2 regions of the Arthrobacter sp. Cr_A7 genome follow, and region 1 is predicted to be linked to the other one. Evidence: riboswitches for the same ligand, from Rfam matches in the RefSeq annotation. Region 1 holds a riboswitch; the other holds the start of a gene.

Region 1 (6,559 bases):
AGCAGGGCAAGGCCCAGGACAGTTGGCCGGCGCCGGCGCAACCGCCGCCGCAGCGCCAGCTCATCGCCGGCAGCATCCTGGACATCCTTCAGCACGTCCAAGCCCGCTGCGGCAGGTTCCACGGCCTTCGTCGCGGAACCCGCCATCAACCGGGCAAGCGGGCCGGAGGGAGCGGGCACGGGAAGGGACGCCAAAGATCCGAGTGAAAGGAGGATGCTACGGAGATCGGAATCGCCGGCCTGGCCGGCGTCACTGAGCATGTCATCCACCAGGTGGTGCAGGCTGTCCGGGGAGCGCGTCATGGTGTGAGGTACTCCTTCACGCCGGACAGCTCCCGCAGCTTGAGGAGCGCGCGCCGCTGAAGCTGCTTCACGGCCCCCGCCGTTTTGCCCATGGCCTCGGCCGCCTGCTCAACGGTGAGCCCGGCCACCAGGCGAAGCGACAGCACTTCCCGCTGGTCACCGGGAAGTCCGTCCAGCAGCCGGAGGACCTCCTGCGGGGAGATGCGCTCCAGCGCCACGTCTTCGGCCGATGAGTCTTCCCGCTGGTCCAGTTCGGGCTCGAACGGCAGTTTTGCGGGGGTGCGGTTCTGCCGGCGGTGGTCATCGACCATACGGGCGTGGGCTACAGAAAAAATGAATGTGCGAAGTCCTGCGGCGCCGCCGTGCACAGTGCCCAGCCGGGGCAGGACGGAGAGGAACACCTCCTGCATTGCCGCCTCCGGATCCTCGACTCCCCGGGCTGTGAGATAGCCCAGAACCTGTGATGCATACGTCCGGTAGACGAGGCTGAACACGTCAGCCTGGCGGGATTCGTCCCGCAAAGCCTCGTCGGTCAGTGCATCGGTCACGGACGTAGTGCTTTCAGTCAAAGAGGGGGTTGTTTGCCCGGGAAGGCCTTCCACGGGGGTGGAACGGCTTTTCCCCGCATTACTTTACCCCTCGGTAACCACTGCGCCGGGACCGCCACGGGCGTCACCGGTTCCGGCATGAGGCAGCTGCCCCTGCCACCGGATCAATGAAAGAGCCGGTCTGGAACGTGATGGGGGACAAGTTCCAGACCGGCGCTACATAGGGGTAATCGCTGACGACGGCGAAAGGGTTACGCGTTCCTGAAAAAACTTTCCAAAACTTTTTGGAGGAGGTTCAGCGGGCCGCGGCCGGGATCCAGCGCGGTGCACTCCCCTGCCGGCGCGGTTCCTTGGCGATCGTAAAAGCGTGCACCCTGGCGGGGACGCGCTGGTCATCGCAGTCGGCCTGGGGCCTCATTGGAGCAACAGCGGGAGCCGCGGCGGAGCTCCTGGTTACTGCCCCGGCAGGGCAAAGATCGGTGACCAGACCGGTACCTGCGCATTCACGGACGGCGGCGATCCCGGCGGCGAGTGCGGACTTGTCCTCAAAAGGCCCGGACACCGCCATCACCGTGCCATCGGGGGCCAGAAGCCGGAACCTGAAAAACGAATCTGAATCGACAAAAGCTTCGAACTTTCCGGCCATAAGAAATCCTTCCGGTCTGCGGGATCCTGCCCGGCGACATCCTTGTCACCAGCTGGTCTGTGCGCGGTGCTGCGCATGTTCCCGCGGGTTTGGTCGAACGAATTGGTGATTGCATCACGTGGTGTTGATAAGTCTGTCGTCCAATGACGCAGCCTCACAAGACCAGCCGGGTTAACCCTATGTAAATTGCCATACTTTTGGGAAGACAAACGGCGGGCCACCCACTCGGGTGACCCGCCGTCGTCGTCCCCACCCACTCCCTAGCCTCGCAAGCTCGGCCAGGGAACCCTGCGGGCGTGGGCCCACACGTCAGTCGTTGATAAGGTCGTTCACCACGATGGTCTGGTCACGGTCCGGGCCCACGCCGATGGCGGAGAACCGCGTGCCGGACAGCTTTTCCAGGGCCAGCACGTAGTTGCGGGCGTTCTCGGGCAGGTCAGCAAGGGTGCGGGCACCCGTGATGTCCTCGGTCCAGCCTTCGAAGTATTCGAAGATGGGCTTGGCGTGGTGGAACTCGGTCTGCGTCATGGGCATCTCGTCATGGCGCACGCCGTCCACGTCGTAGGCCACGCACACGGGGATCTGCTCGATGCCGGTGAGGACGTCCAGCTTGGTGACGAAGTAGTCCGTGAAGCCGTTGACCCTGGATGCATGGCGGGCCAGGACGGCGTCGTACCAGCCGCAGCGGCGCGGGCGCCCGGTGTTGACGCCGAATTCCCCGCCGGTCTTCTGCAGGTACATGCCCATCTCGTCGAAAAGCTCGGTGGGGAACGGACCGGCGCCCACGCGTGTGGTGTACGCCTTGATGATGCCGATGGAGCGGGAAATGCGGGTTGGGCCGATGCCGGAACCCACCGAGGCGCCGCCGGCAGTGGGGTTGGAGGAGGTGACGAACGGGTAGGTCCCGTGGTCCACGTCCAGGAAGGTTGCCTGGCCGCCTTCCATCAGGACCACCTTGCCCTCATCGAGCGCCGTGTTCAGGACCAGGGTGCTGTCGATGACCAGCGGACGGAGCCGCTCGGCGAAGGAGAGGAAGTACTCCACGATTTCCTCCACCAGGACGCTGCGGCGGTTGTAGACCTTCACCAGCAGCTCGTTCTTCTGGCGCAGGGAGCCCTCCACCTTCTGGCGGAGGATGGACTCGTCAAAGACGTCCTGCACGCGGATGCCCAGCCGGGCCACTTTATCCATGTAAGCCGGGCCGATGCCGCGTCCGGTGGTTCCGATGGCTCGGCTTCCCAGGAACCGCTCGGTCACCTTGTCCAGGACCTGGTGGTACGGGGCCACGAGGTGGGCGTTCGCGGAAACCCGGAGCTTGGAGGTGTCTGCGCCGCGGGCCTGCAGTCCTTCGATTTCCTGGAAGAGCGCTTCGAGGTTCACCACGCAGCCGTTGCCGATAATGGGAACCGCGTTGGGGCTGAGAATGCCTGCCGGCAGCAGCTTGAGTTCGTACTTTTCACCGCCTACGACGACGGTGTGCCCGGCGTTGTTGCCGCCGTTGGGCTTGACGACGTAGTCAACGCGGCCGCCCAGAAGGTCAGTGGCCTTGCCTTTTCCTTCGTCGCCCCACTGGGCTCCTACGATCACAATTGCTGGCATGGGATCCTCCCCCATTCGTTCGGGCTGCCCGGGCCCGGCCATGGAGGTGGCTTGCCCGGTGCGGCGCCGTTCATGAGAATGCCCCGAATGGACCGGCCGTCGCTGGTCCGCGGGACGGGGCAGCGATGCAAGAGTTCCGGGGCTCTTACCACCCAAGTTTAGCCGATGAGCGACTTTGTCCACTCGTTGGGCCGCCGCGGTCCTTCTTGCAGGGTAAAGGACTCCTGCAGGCAAGGACCGCGGCGGGTGGGCGTTATGGTTACTCGCCGTCGGCTTCCTCGCCCGGCCGGGACGTCTGGGTGGCAAGGCTGTCCCAGAAGGAGGTGTCGGCGTCGGCGATGGAGCCATCCGCAATTGCTGCCGCGGTTGCAGTCAGCGTGGTCACGGTCTGCTGGATCAGGTAACCGTTGCTGCGCAGGCCCAGGGCGACGCCGTCCGCATAGTGGTCGGACATGCCACGCATTTCGAAGAGCAAGGTTGCGATGCTGTACTCAACGGCAATCCCATTGCGGCTGATGGTTTCGGCGCTGCCACCCACATACTTGCCCAGGTGGCCCCAGCCGGTGGAATCGACGTTGTTGAACACCACGGCGCCCAGCTGCTTGGACTTTTCCACCACGGCAGGATCGGCGTTGGGTGTGGTTGGGTACAGGATGGACCCCGAGACCAGCTTTCCGTCGCGTTCGCTGCGTGTGCCCTGGTGGTGCAGGTCGATCATGTAGTCGATCTTGTGCTGGCGCATCACATTGTTGTGCAGCGCCTGGGTTTCCGGCTGGACCTTGTCTACGTGGTCGCGGTTGAGGTCCACTTCCTCGGCGTTGTAGCGGGTCATGTTCCGGTCGCCCTTGGCCAGGTAGTCATCCAGCGGGAAGTTCACGTCCCCCATGGCGCCATCGGCGTTGAGCATGGGAACGATCAGGATGTTCACACCGTCCAGGATGGCCTCCGACTTGCCCGTCCCGAGGTGCTTGACGAATTCCAGGGCGCCCTCGGTGGTGAGCTGCTCATTGCCGTGCTGCTGCGTGAGGTACAGGATGGTGGGTTTGGCCGGGTCCGAGATGTACTTCACCAGGTGGATGTCGCGCCCCTTGACGGTCTGGCCGATGACCTCGAGCTCCATGGCGGACTGTCGGGCGTCCTGGTCCTTCAGGAAGGAAACCATCTGGTCATACGTAGCCAGCTTCGAGGTGGTGATTTGGCCGTTGCCGTCGTAGTTAGGGCCTTCACCTACTGCCTGGGCGAGCGGTGCGGGTCCTGCCACGACGGCAAGAGCAAGGGCTCCGGCGGCCAGGGTCCTGAAAGTTGCCAGGGTTTTTCTCACGGTGCGTTACCTCTTTCGAGTGCATTAGGTGCGTCCAGCCCGCTATGTCCCCCATTGCCGGCTGTGACATCAGCCAACCAAGCTGGACAAAACCTGTCAATGGACATGACGGTTATCCGCACCCAGTTATTACGAATCGAAAGCTGTCAACGCGGCGCGACATATGGCGAAGCGAATTTGCCCCCGCCCGCATTGCTGGATTTAAGTGAGGGTGAACCATCCGGAGCGGCCAAGAGACCTGGCTCAATGACGCCGCAGCAACCCGTCAGGGCAGGACGTCCTGCCCGCAGAAGGTGCTACTGCCAGGACCGATGGAAAGGAAAAATCCAGCATGTCCCTGAATACCGACCACATCCGCGTTACCCACGCAGGTTCCTTGCCGCGCACGCCCGAGCTTATCGCCGCCAACGCGGCGCGCGAGGAAAACCCGGCCGACGTGGAGGGATACAACGAACTCCTCACCGCTTCCGTTGTGGACCTGGTCCAGCGTCAGCAAAGCCTGGGCATCGATATTCCGAACGACGGCGAGTACGGCCACGCGATGTCCGCCGCTGTGGACTACGGCGCATGGTGGTCCTACTCATTTGCCCGGATGGGCGGCCTGGAACTGGACAATGACGCCACATGGGCCGTTGAGCCGAAGGAATCCACCCCCGGCAACGTCCAGCTGACGGGATTCATCCACCGCCGCGACCGCGTCCTTTTTGCCGAGGCCTACAACGATCCCACCAGCGGCATCTTCACCGGCGGCGCCAAGCCGTTCCCGAAGGTCACGGGACCGCTGGTGTACACGGGCCAGGAGGCGGTGGCCTCGGACATCGCCAACCTCAAGGCCGGCCTTGCCGCAACCGGATTGAAGGAAGGATTCGTGGCAGCGCTCTCCCCCGGCAGCGCATCACGGATCACCAACGAGTACTACGCCACGGAGGAGGAGTACATCTACGCCTGCGCGGACGTACTCCGCGAGGAGTACAAGGCCATCGTGGACGCCGGCCTCACGCTGCAGATCGATGACCCCTCCATCGCTGAGAACTGGGACCAGATCAGTCCGGAACCCACCGTTGAGGACTACCTCAAATTCACGCAGATCCGGGTGGAAGCGCTGAACTACGCCCTCCGCGGCCTTCCCGAGGAGCAGGTGCGCTTCCACCTCTGCTGGGGCTCCTGGCACGGCCCCCACACCACCGACCTCCCGTTCGCGGACCTGGTGGACACAATGCTGCAGATCAACGCCGGCGGGTACTCCTTTGAGGCCGCCAATGTCCGCCACGAACACGAGTGGCGGGTGTGGGAGGACACGAAGCTCCCCGAGGGCAAGGTCATCATCCCCGGCATCGTCTCGCACGCCACCAACGTGGTGGAGCACCCGGACCTCGTGGCAGACCGCATTGTCCGTTTCGCCGAGGTAGTTGGCCGCGAGAACGTCATTGCGTCCACGGACTGCGGCCTGGGCGGGCGCGTCCACCCCCAGATCGCCGTCGCCAAGCTTGAAGCACTGGGAGAAGGCGCCCGCCGGGCAACCAAGCGGCTCTGGTAACAGCCGCCCCTTCTCCGCCAGCCAGGACCGCCGGTTCCCTGCTCCACAGTATTGGATGCAGGGGACCGGCGTTTCGTTTCTCCGGGCTTGCTAAACTGGAACAGGCCGACCCGGAATCGGTCCACCCCATCTCAACCGCCGCTCATGTGTGGCGCCTTCGTGCGCCCATATCCGCCGGCGGCAGCACCGCCAATCCCCGCAGGAGATCCAGCACTACATGACAGCCCTGGCCCCCGAATCTTTCCATGAGCAGCTCCTGAGCCGCCGTTACGAACCCAATGTTGCCGCCGTCAATGAACTGTGCGATTCCCTGCAGGAGACCCGGCCCGGCACGGTAGTGCCCTACGTCGACCCCATGCATGACGTGGACGAATGCCGCATTATCAGCCTGTTCTCGAACATCGGAGGGGCCGACGAGTCCGGCTTCATCACCCCGGGAGACCAGGACGCCGCTACCCGGATGCTCGGCATCCAGTGGAAGCTGGGCCTTCGCCCCGAGTTCGTCATGCCCTGGAACGTGCACCCCTGGCACGTCCCGGGCGAGGTCAACGGGAAGTTCACCCCGGACCAGATCCAGGCCGGCCTCAAGCCGCTGCTGAAGTTCCT
Region 2 (6,559 bases), on a different contig from region 1:
ATGCCCAGGTGGTTGACCACAACAAAAACAATGGCCAGGCCGCGCAGCATATCCACCCGGGAATCCCTGCTGGACGGGTCTGAGTATCCCCACGCCGTTGCGGCATTGACCCGGCGGGGAATCTGCCACAGGGCAACCAGGAGGATGAGGAGCGCCGCACCCACTGTCCACGCAGCCGCCCCGGTGAGGGTGTTTGCCCGCACGAACGCACTGCCGGAGCTGACCTCGGTGACGGGGCCGGTGACGATGGGGGACGCTTCAAGCCTGCCCAAGGCGGCCTTGGCGATGCCCGGGTTTCCGGTGAGCAGCCAGTCGATGCTTGCCACTCCGGTGTCCCGGGTACTGGTCCGCTCGTCCCACATCACCGCCCCCGTCATGCGGAACCCGGCATCAGTGGCCGTCCCCACCACCTGGTCCCACCAGCTCGTTTTGATGTCCGCTTCCGGGGCTCCACCGGAAGCCGGGCTGTAAAACGCGGCGGTCTGCAGGAGGAACGGCTTGTCGCGCCCCTCCGAATAGGTGGCGTAGAAGTTTTCCCCGCCGGAGGCCGTCAGCATCTCCTGCAGCTCCCCCGCGCGGGGGACGGTATTGACCGCCGCACCGCCGGCTGTGTCGTCGTGATAGGCCGTCAGGCCCACCCAATCCACCGCATCGTCCCCGGGATAGTAGGGGGCGTAGGCTGCATCTGCGCCGTCCCACTGGCCGTCACCGTTGGTGTCAAGCAGCGCGAACCCTTCACTTCCCTGCGCAGGCGCGTTCCGGTTCCGGCCGAACGGATAGTCCGTGCCCAGGTAGGGTTCCCAGACCATCACCGTGCCGCCGTCAGCCTCCCGGAACGCCGCCGTCACGGCCTGGAACGCTGCGCGGTAGGCAGCGGGCTGCTGTCCCCATTCAACCCAGCTTGCGTTCATGTCCGGGGCAAACCGGATCAGCAACTGGCCCTTGAAGGTGGAAGCAAGCTCCCGCACCTCGCCGGCGAAGGCTTTCGCGGCCGCGCCGTCAATCTGATCCAGCGGCACCGTCGGTTTCACCGTGAGCATCGCGTGGGCGCCCTGCAGCGAGGACTGCTCCAGGAAGCCCTCAATGTCGTCCTGCTCGGATGGACGGTAGGGAAAGGTGATGTCATGGCCAAAAACGGCCGGTGACGCACCCAAGCGGCCCGCAAAATCGGCGGCGGTATCCTCGCCCCATTCAAGGACTGCGCCCAGCAGCGGCTTCCCCTCTTCCGGAAAGCTCCGTGCGGCCTGCGCGGTCCCGGCGGGGAGCACTACGGCGATGAGGGCCATCAGCACCACGGCGAGGAGTGCCAGGGTTTTCCGGTGGAGGGGCACGGTGGATGACCCGGCGCGGACTCGAGGCACGGCTGTACGCATGCTGATGGGACCCCCTGCTGATGACCTGGTGACGGGGCGATGCCCCACGTGAACTCTATCCGGACGCAGGCCTGGCGGACGGTAAGGAACGCCCGCCCACCTGCGGCGATACCGCCGTCGGACGTCCCCTTGCTGAGGTGCGCATCGTCGCCCACCACGGCCCGGACCGTTCAGTTACGGAACATGACGACGGCGGCGGTGCGGCTCCGCGTGCCAGATGTTACGTTTTTGGGGAGTAATGAGTACCGGCGCCAAGCCCTGACTGGCCGGTCGGCAACCCTCCCTTTCGCGGCGGGGTGCCTCAGGTGAATACTCGGCATATCGACCGATTCGAGCTGCAAGCGTGAGAGAAGGAGATCCGTCGTGTCTGACGCACCTGCCCCTGAAGAAAAGCTGTCCTACCGCCTTATCAGCGGCCCGGACGACCGCGCATTCTGCGAGCGGATCTCAACCGCGCTGGCCGAGGGCTATGTCCTGCACGGCAGCCCGGCAGCAACGTTCAACGGCAGCAGCGTCATCGTTGCCCAGGCCCTGGTCCTGCCGGCGGCCATCGCTTCGGCTGATGCCGCCGTCGCCACTGCTGTTGACAACCTGGAGTCAGGCACCGAGGACCTCGAGTTCGACGGCGAGGGCCACGCATGAGCTACGCAGGAGACCTGACGCCTGAGGAGGCCTGGGCCAAGCTGGAGCAGGGCGCCATCCTGGTGGATGTGCGCACCGAGGGCGAATGGGCCCACATCGGCATTCCGGACACCAAGGCCACTGACAATGATCCCCTGTTCATCCAGTGGACGTTCCCGGGCGGCATTCCCAACCCCGATTTCATCAAAGACCTGAGCCAGCAGGCGCCGGAGGACAACGGGACCGAGCTGCTGTTCATCTGCCGCTCCGGCCAGCGCTCCATCTCCGCGGCCATCGCCGCCACCCAGGCCGGTTTCACCTCGTACAACGTCCTGGAGGGCTTCGAGGGTGAGCCGGACCGCTACGGCGAACGCACCGTCAACGGCTGGAAGAACCGCGGCCTGCCGACCAACCTGGGAAAGAACTAAGTGACCTTCAATAACGACGCCGCCGGCTGGAGCCCTGACACCCAGGCCGTCCGCGGCGGGCTGGACCGCACCAACTTCCAGGAAACCAGCGAGGCCGTGTTCCTGAATTCGGGCTTCGTGTACGAATCCGCTGCCGCCGCCGAGCGGGCATTCACTGGTGAGGACGAGCGCTTCGTCTACTCCCGGTACGGCAACCCTTCGGTGGCCACGTTCCAGGAGCGGCTCCGCCTGCTCGAGGGCACCGAGGCGTGCTTTGCGACGGCGTCGGGCATGTCCGCCGTCTTTACTGCCCTCGGCGCGTTGCTGGCTGCCGGCGACCGCGTTGTTGCCGCCCGTTCGCTGTTCGGGTCCTGCTTCGTGATTTTGAACGAAATCCTGCCCCGCTGGGGCGTGGAGACGGTCTTCGTGGACGGGCCGGACCTGGAGCAGTGGCGTGAGGCCCTGTCCCAGCCCACCACCGCCGTCTTCTTCGAATCGCCGTCCAACCCGATGCAGGAGATCGTGGACATCGCCGCGGTCAGCGAACTCGCGCACGCCGCGGGTGCCACCGTCGTCGTCGACAATGTCTTTGCCACTCCCCTGCTGCAGCGCTGCGGCCAGCTCGGAGCCGACGTTATCGTCTACTCCGGCACCAAACATATTGACGGCCAGGGCAGGGTGCTGGGCGGCGCCATCCTGGGCACCAAGGAATTCATCGACGGACCCGTCAAGCAGCTGATGCGCCACACCGGCCCGTCGCTGTCCGCGTTCAACGCGTGGGTCCTCACCAAGGGCCTGGAGACCATGGCCCTGCGCGTCAACCACTCTTCCGCAACCGCCCTGCGCCTCGCCGAGTGGCTGGAGCAGCAGCCCGCCGTGAGCTGGGTGAAGTACCCGCTCCTGAAGTCCCACCCGCAGTACGAGCTTGCGGCCAAGCAGATGCGCGCCGGCGGTACGGTGCTCACTTTGGAGCTTGCTCCGTCCGGCGGCCGCTCGGGCAAGGAAGCCGCTTTTGCGCTGCTGGACGGGCTGCGCATCATCGACATCTCCAACAACCTTGGCGATTCCAAGTCCCTGATTACGCATCCTGCCACCACCACGCACCGTGCCATGGGGCCCGAAGGCCGTGCCGCCATCGGCCTGAGCGACGGCGTGGTGCGGCTGTCCGTGGGGCTTGAGGACGCCGATGACCTGATCCGGGACCTGGAACAGGCCCTCAAACAGATCTAGGTCTGTGGAGCACGGTCCGGCTGGAAGTCCAGCCGGACTTCCACGGTGTCCCCGGTGCCGATCCCGGCTTTGTCCCTGACGGTCTTCTTGACCGGCAGGAGATAGGTGCCGCGTTTGGTGTCGGGGAACAGCGAGGTCTGCCAGGAGTGGCCTCCGATGTCGGCTGTCACCTTTACCGCTCCGAAGGCCCTGCTGCTGGCAGCGGTCCGCTCCTTGATGTCATCCGCCACGTCCGCAGGCAGGGTGACGAAATGCCAGCCCGCTTCGCCGGGATTGAGCCATACCTCGGCGTGGAATTCGTACGACGGCGTCACGCGCCTGAGTATGCCACGTCGCTTTGGCGGTGCGCTACGACCGGCGGCCCTGCCAGCTAACGGCCAGACACCGGTTACCCTGACCACCGGGCTGGATGGGCTGCCCCATGCTTTGTCAGACCCCCCTGTCATAGTTTTCCTATGGCAAGCAGGGCGGCATTGGAAGCGTTGGAGGTCCTTGAGGCGTCCCTTGCTGAGCTGGGTGCTGTGCTGCGTGGGACCGGTCAGGGTTTTGATCCGTTGCGGGAGCAGGCTGATCGGAGCCTGGACGGGCTCGCCGGGGTCGCCCGGCTCGAGGCCGGGACAGCTGCGTTGAAGGTGCATCTGGCCGCAGGGTATGCAGAAGCGGCCAAGGCTGTGGCGTCCCGGGCCATGGTGCCGTGCGGGGCGATGGCGCAGGAAGCGTCGATGGTCGCCGAAGTCGCCGGTGTGCTGACTATTGGTGCGCGGGCTGCCGGTGTGCTGCTGAACGAGTCCCAGGTGCTGGCCAATGTTTTGCCGTTGACCTTGGCGGGGTTGCAGGACGGTAGCCTGTCGTGGGCTCACGCGAAGGTGGTGGTCGAGGAAACCGCCACCCTGGATCGGGCCGGGGCCGCCGCGTTGGAGGCGCATTTCCTGGGCCCGGACGCACCCAATCCGGCCACCGCGCCCGTGCCGGGGGAGTTGGTGCCGCACCGGTTCCGGCACAAGGCCCGGACCTGGCGGGAACGCCACCACCCCGAATCCCTTGAAAAGCGGCATGCCAGGAGTGTTGCGGAGCGGCGGGTGGAGCACCGTCCGGACATGGACGGGATGGCCTGGTTCCACGCATACCTCCCGGCGGACACCGCGTCGGCGATGTGGAACCGCACTACCGCCCTCGCCCGGGGCCTGCAGGGCCCGGACGAGTCCCGCACCCTGCCCCAGCTCTGCGCCGACATCTTCGCCGCCGCCGTCCTCAGCAACGGACAGAACGGGCGCAACGGGCAGACCATGCAGGATTCCGGCGGTATGGTGGCGGAGGTCCGCGCCCCGCACGCGGAGGTCCTGGTTACGGTGCCGGTGTTCTCGCTTATGGGGCTGACGGATGAACCGGCCATGCTCGACGGCCACGGACCGATCCCGGCGTCGATGGCGCGGAAGCTGGTCGCGGACGGGGCTGGCTCGTTTTACCGGGTGCTGGTGGACCCGCGGGACGGGGCGCCGCTGGAAATCGGGCGCACCAGCTACCGGGTAACCAAAGCGATCCGGCGGTGGCTGCGGATGCGAGACGGGAAGTGCCCCTTCCCGGGCTGCAGCAACAACTCGTTGGACAACGAAGCAGACCATTTGTTGGCGTGGCATCACGGCGGGACCACCGGAATATCCAACCTGGGCCAGCCCTGCCGCAAACACCACCGCCTCAGGCACACCAGCGGCTGGACACCCACCCCGGCCACGAAACACGAACCACCCGGCTGGATCTCACCCTCAGGCCGTCGCTATAAGAGCGAACACCAGGACTGGGAACCGCCCCAATGGCCGGAAGGGTTCTGGCCCGAAGGGTTCTGGCCGGAAGGCTTCTGGCCCGAAGGGGGCGACGACCTGCAGGGTGGCATGCCTCAGCCGCGGGTTCCGCAGGACTTGCCGGTCAAAGATCTTCCCCCGCTCGGGAATCTGATGTATCCGGCCCCTCCACCAGAGGAACCATTCGGCCACAACTTCCTGGACATCGACGAACTGCCACCCGACGATCCACTGTTGGAGGAGTTCTACGCCATGCCCGTTGTCCTGCCTGAGGACCCGCTCCGGGTTTTGATGTACCCGGCACCTCCAGCGGAGGAACCACCTGGCGACAACTTCCTGAACATCGACGAACTGCCACCCGACGATCCACTGTGGGAGGAGTTCTACACCATGCCCGTTGTCCTGCCGGAGGACCCCTGCAGAGACTGGGAACTCCTACCCTCCTGGGTGCCTATGGCTGTGCCTGTGCCGGCAGACCACAGGACCGTTGACCCAATATCGAGCAAGGAGTAGCTTCGGCCGCATCTGGCCGATACCAGTGCTTCTTTCCACGGCCAGGGCGGGAGTCAAAGGAGTCGGGTTGTGAGCCAGCTGGAACCGTACCGCCGGGCAGGAACCGTTATCGCCGCTGCGAGCGTGTGCTGGGGGCTGGGAATCGCCATGGTTGGCAATGTCCACGCCATCCATGACCCTGCCGTCAGGCTGTCTACCCTGGAACGCCACCGCGGCCTCTGGATTCTGGGCCAGTTCCTGGCCGCTGCCGGCACCGCCGCGGCCCCCCTGGGCTTCGCCAGGTTTGCCCAACAGCTCGGGCGGACCCAACAGCACCAGTCCGGCCCGGTGAAGGACTCCGGAGCCGGACCCGGACCAGCGCAAAAGCTGGCCACTGCGTCGGCCGCTGCATTCCTGGCGGGCAGTCCCATGTTCGTCGTGACCCTCGCCGGACGGGCCGTTGACATCGAACGTTTCGCTTACCGGCGCGGCCCGGCCTGGCCATTCCTCAGCTATGCGTGCCTGCAGACCTTCGGCATTGGCGCGCTGGGCGGAGCCCTCCTGCTTTCACCGCTCAAAGGGCCCACGGCCACAGGCGCAGCCGCGAGTGCCCCGCTTTTCGCCGCCATTCTCCTGC

Evidence for each region. Region 1 has a riboswitch for S-adenosylmethionine ahead of P2Q66_RS16580 (cobalamin-independent methionine synthase II family protein). Riboswitches for the same ligand answer to the same signal wherever they lie in the genome.
Region 2: another riboswitch for S-adenosylmethionine. It lies ahead of P2Q66_RS08700 (DUF1737 domain-containing protein); the one in region 1 lies ahead of P2Q66_RS16580 (cobalamin-independent methionine synthase II family protein).

The regions. Positions count from the first base shown of each region.
Region 1 covers NZ_JARHXQ010000280.1:11,991-18,549, forward strand. The annotation lists gene P2Q66_RS16555 (hypothetical protein) at 1-302, opposite strand, end outside; gene P2Q66_RS16560 (sigma-70 family RNA polymerase sigma factor) at 299-850, opposite strand; gene P2Q66_RS16565 (YegP family protein) at 1,146-1,496, opposite strand; gene P2Q66_RS16570 (adenylosuccinate synthase) at 1,806-3,095, opposite strand; gene P2Q66_RS16575 (M14 family zinc carboxypeptidase) at 3,355-4,416, opposite strand; SAM riboswitch class I at 4,630-4,734, shown strand; gene P2Q66_RS16580 (cobalamin-independent methionine synthase II family protein) at 4,748-5,953, shown strand; partial or broken gene P2Q66_RS16585 (uracil-DNA glycosylase) at 6,171-6,559, shown strand, end outside.
Region 2 covers NZ_JARHXQ010000141.1:7,037-13,595, forward strand. The annotation lists gene opgC (OpgC domain-containing protein) at 1-1,286, opposite strand, end outside; SAM riboswitch class IV at 1,608-1,723, shown strand; gene P2Q66_RS08700 (DUF1737 domain-containing protein) at 1,737-2,015, shown strand; gene P2Q66_RS08705 (rhodanese-like domain-containing protein) at 2,012-2,422, shown strand; gene P2Q66_RS08710 (O-succinylhomoserine sulfhydrylase) at 2,423-3,631, shown strand; gene P2Q66_RS08715 (DUF1905 domain-containing protein) at 3,628-3,945, opposite strand; gene P2Q66_RS08720 (HNH endonuclease signature motif containing protein) at 4,087-5,943, shown strand; gene P2Q66_RS08725 (hypothetical protein) at 6,013-6,559, shown strand, end outside.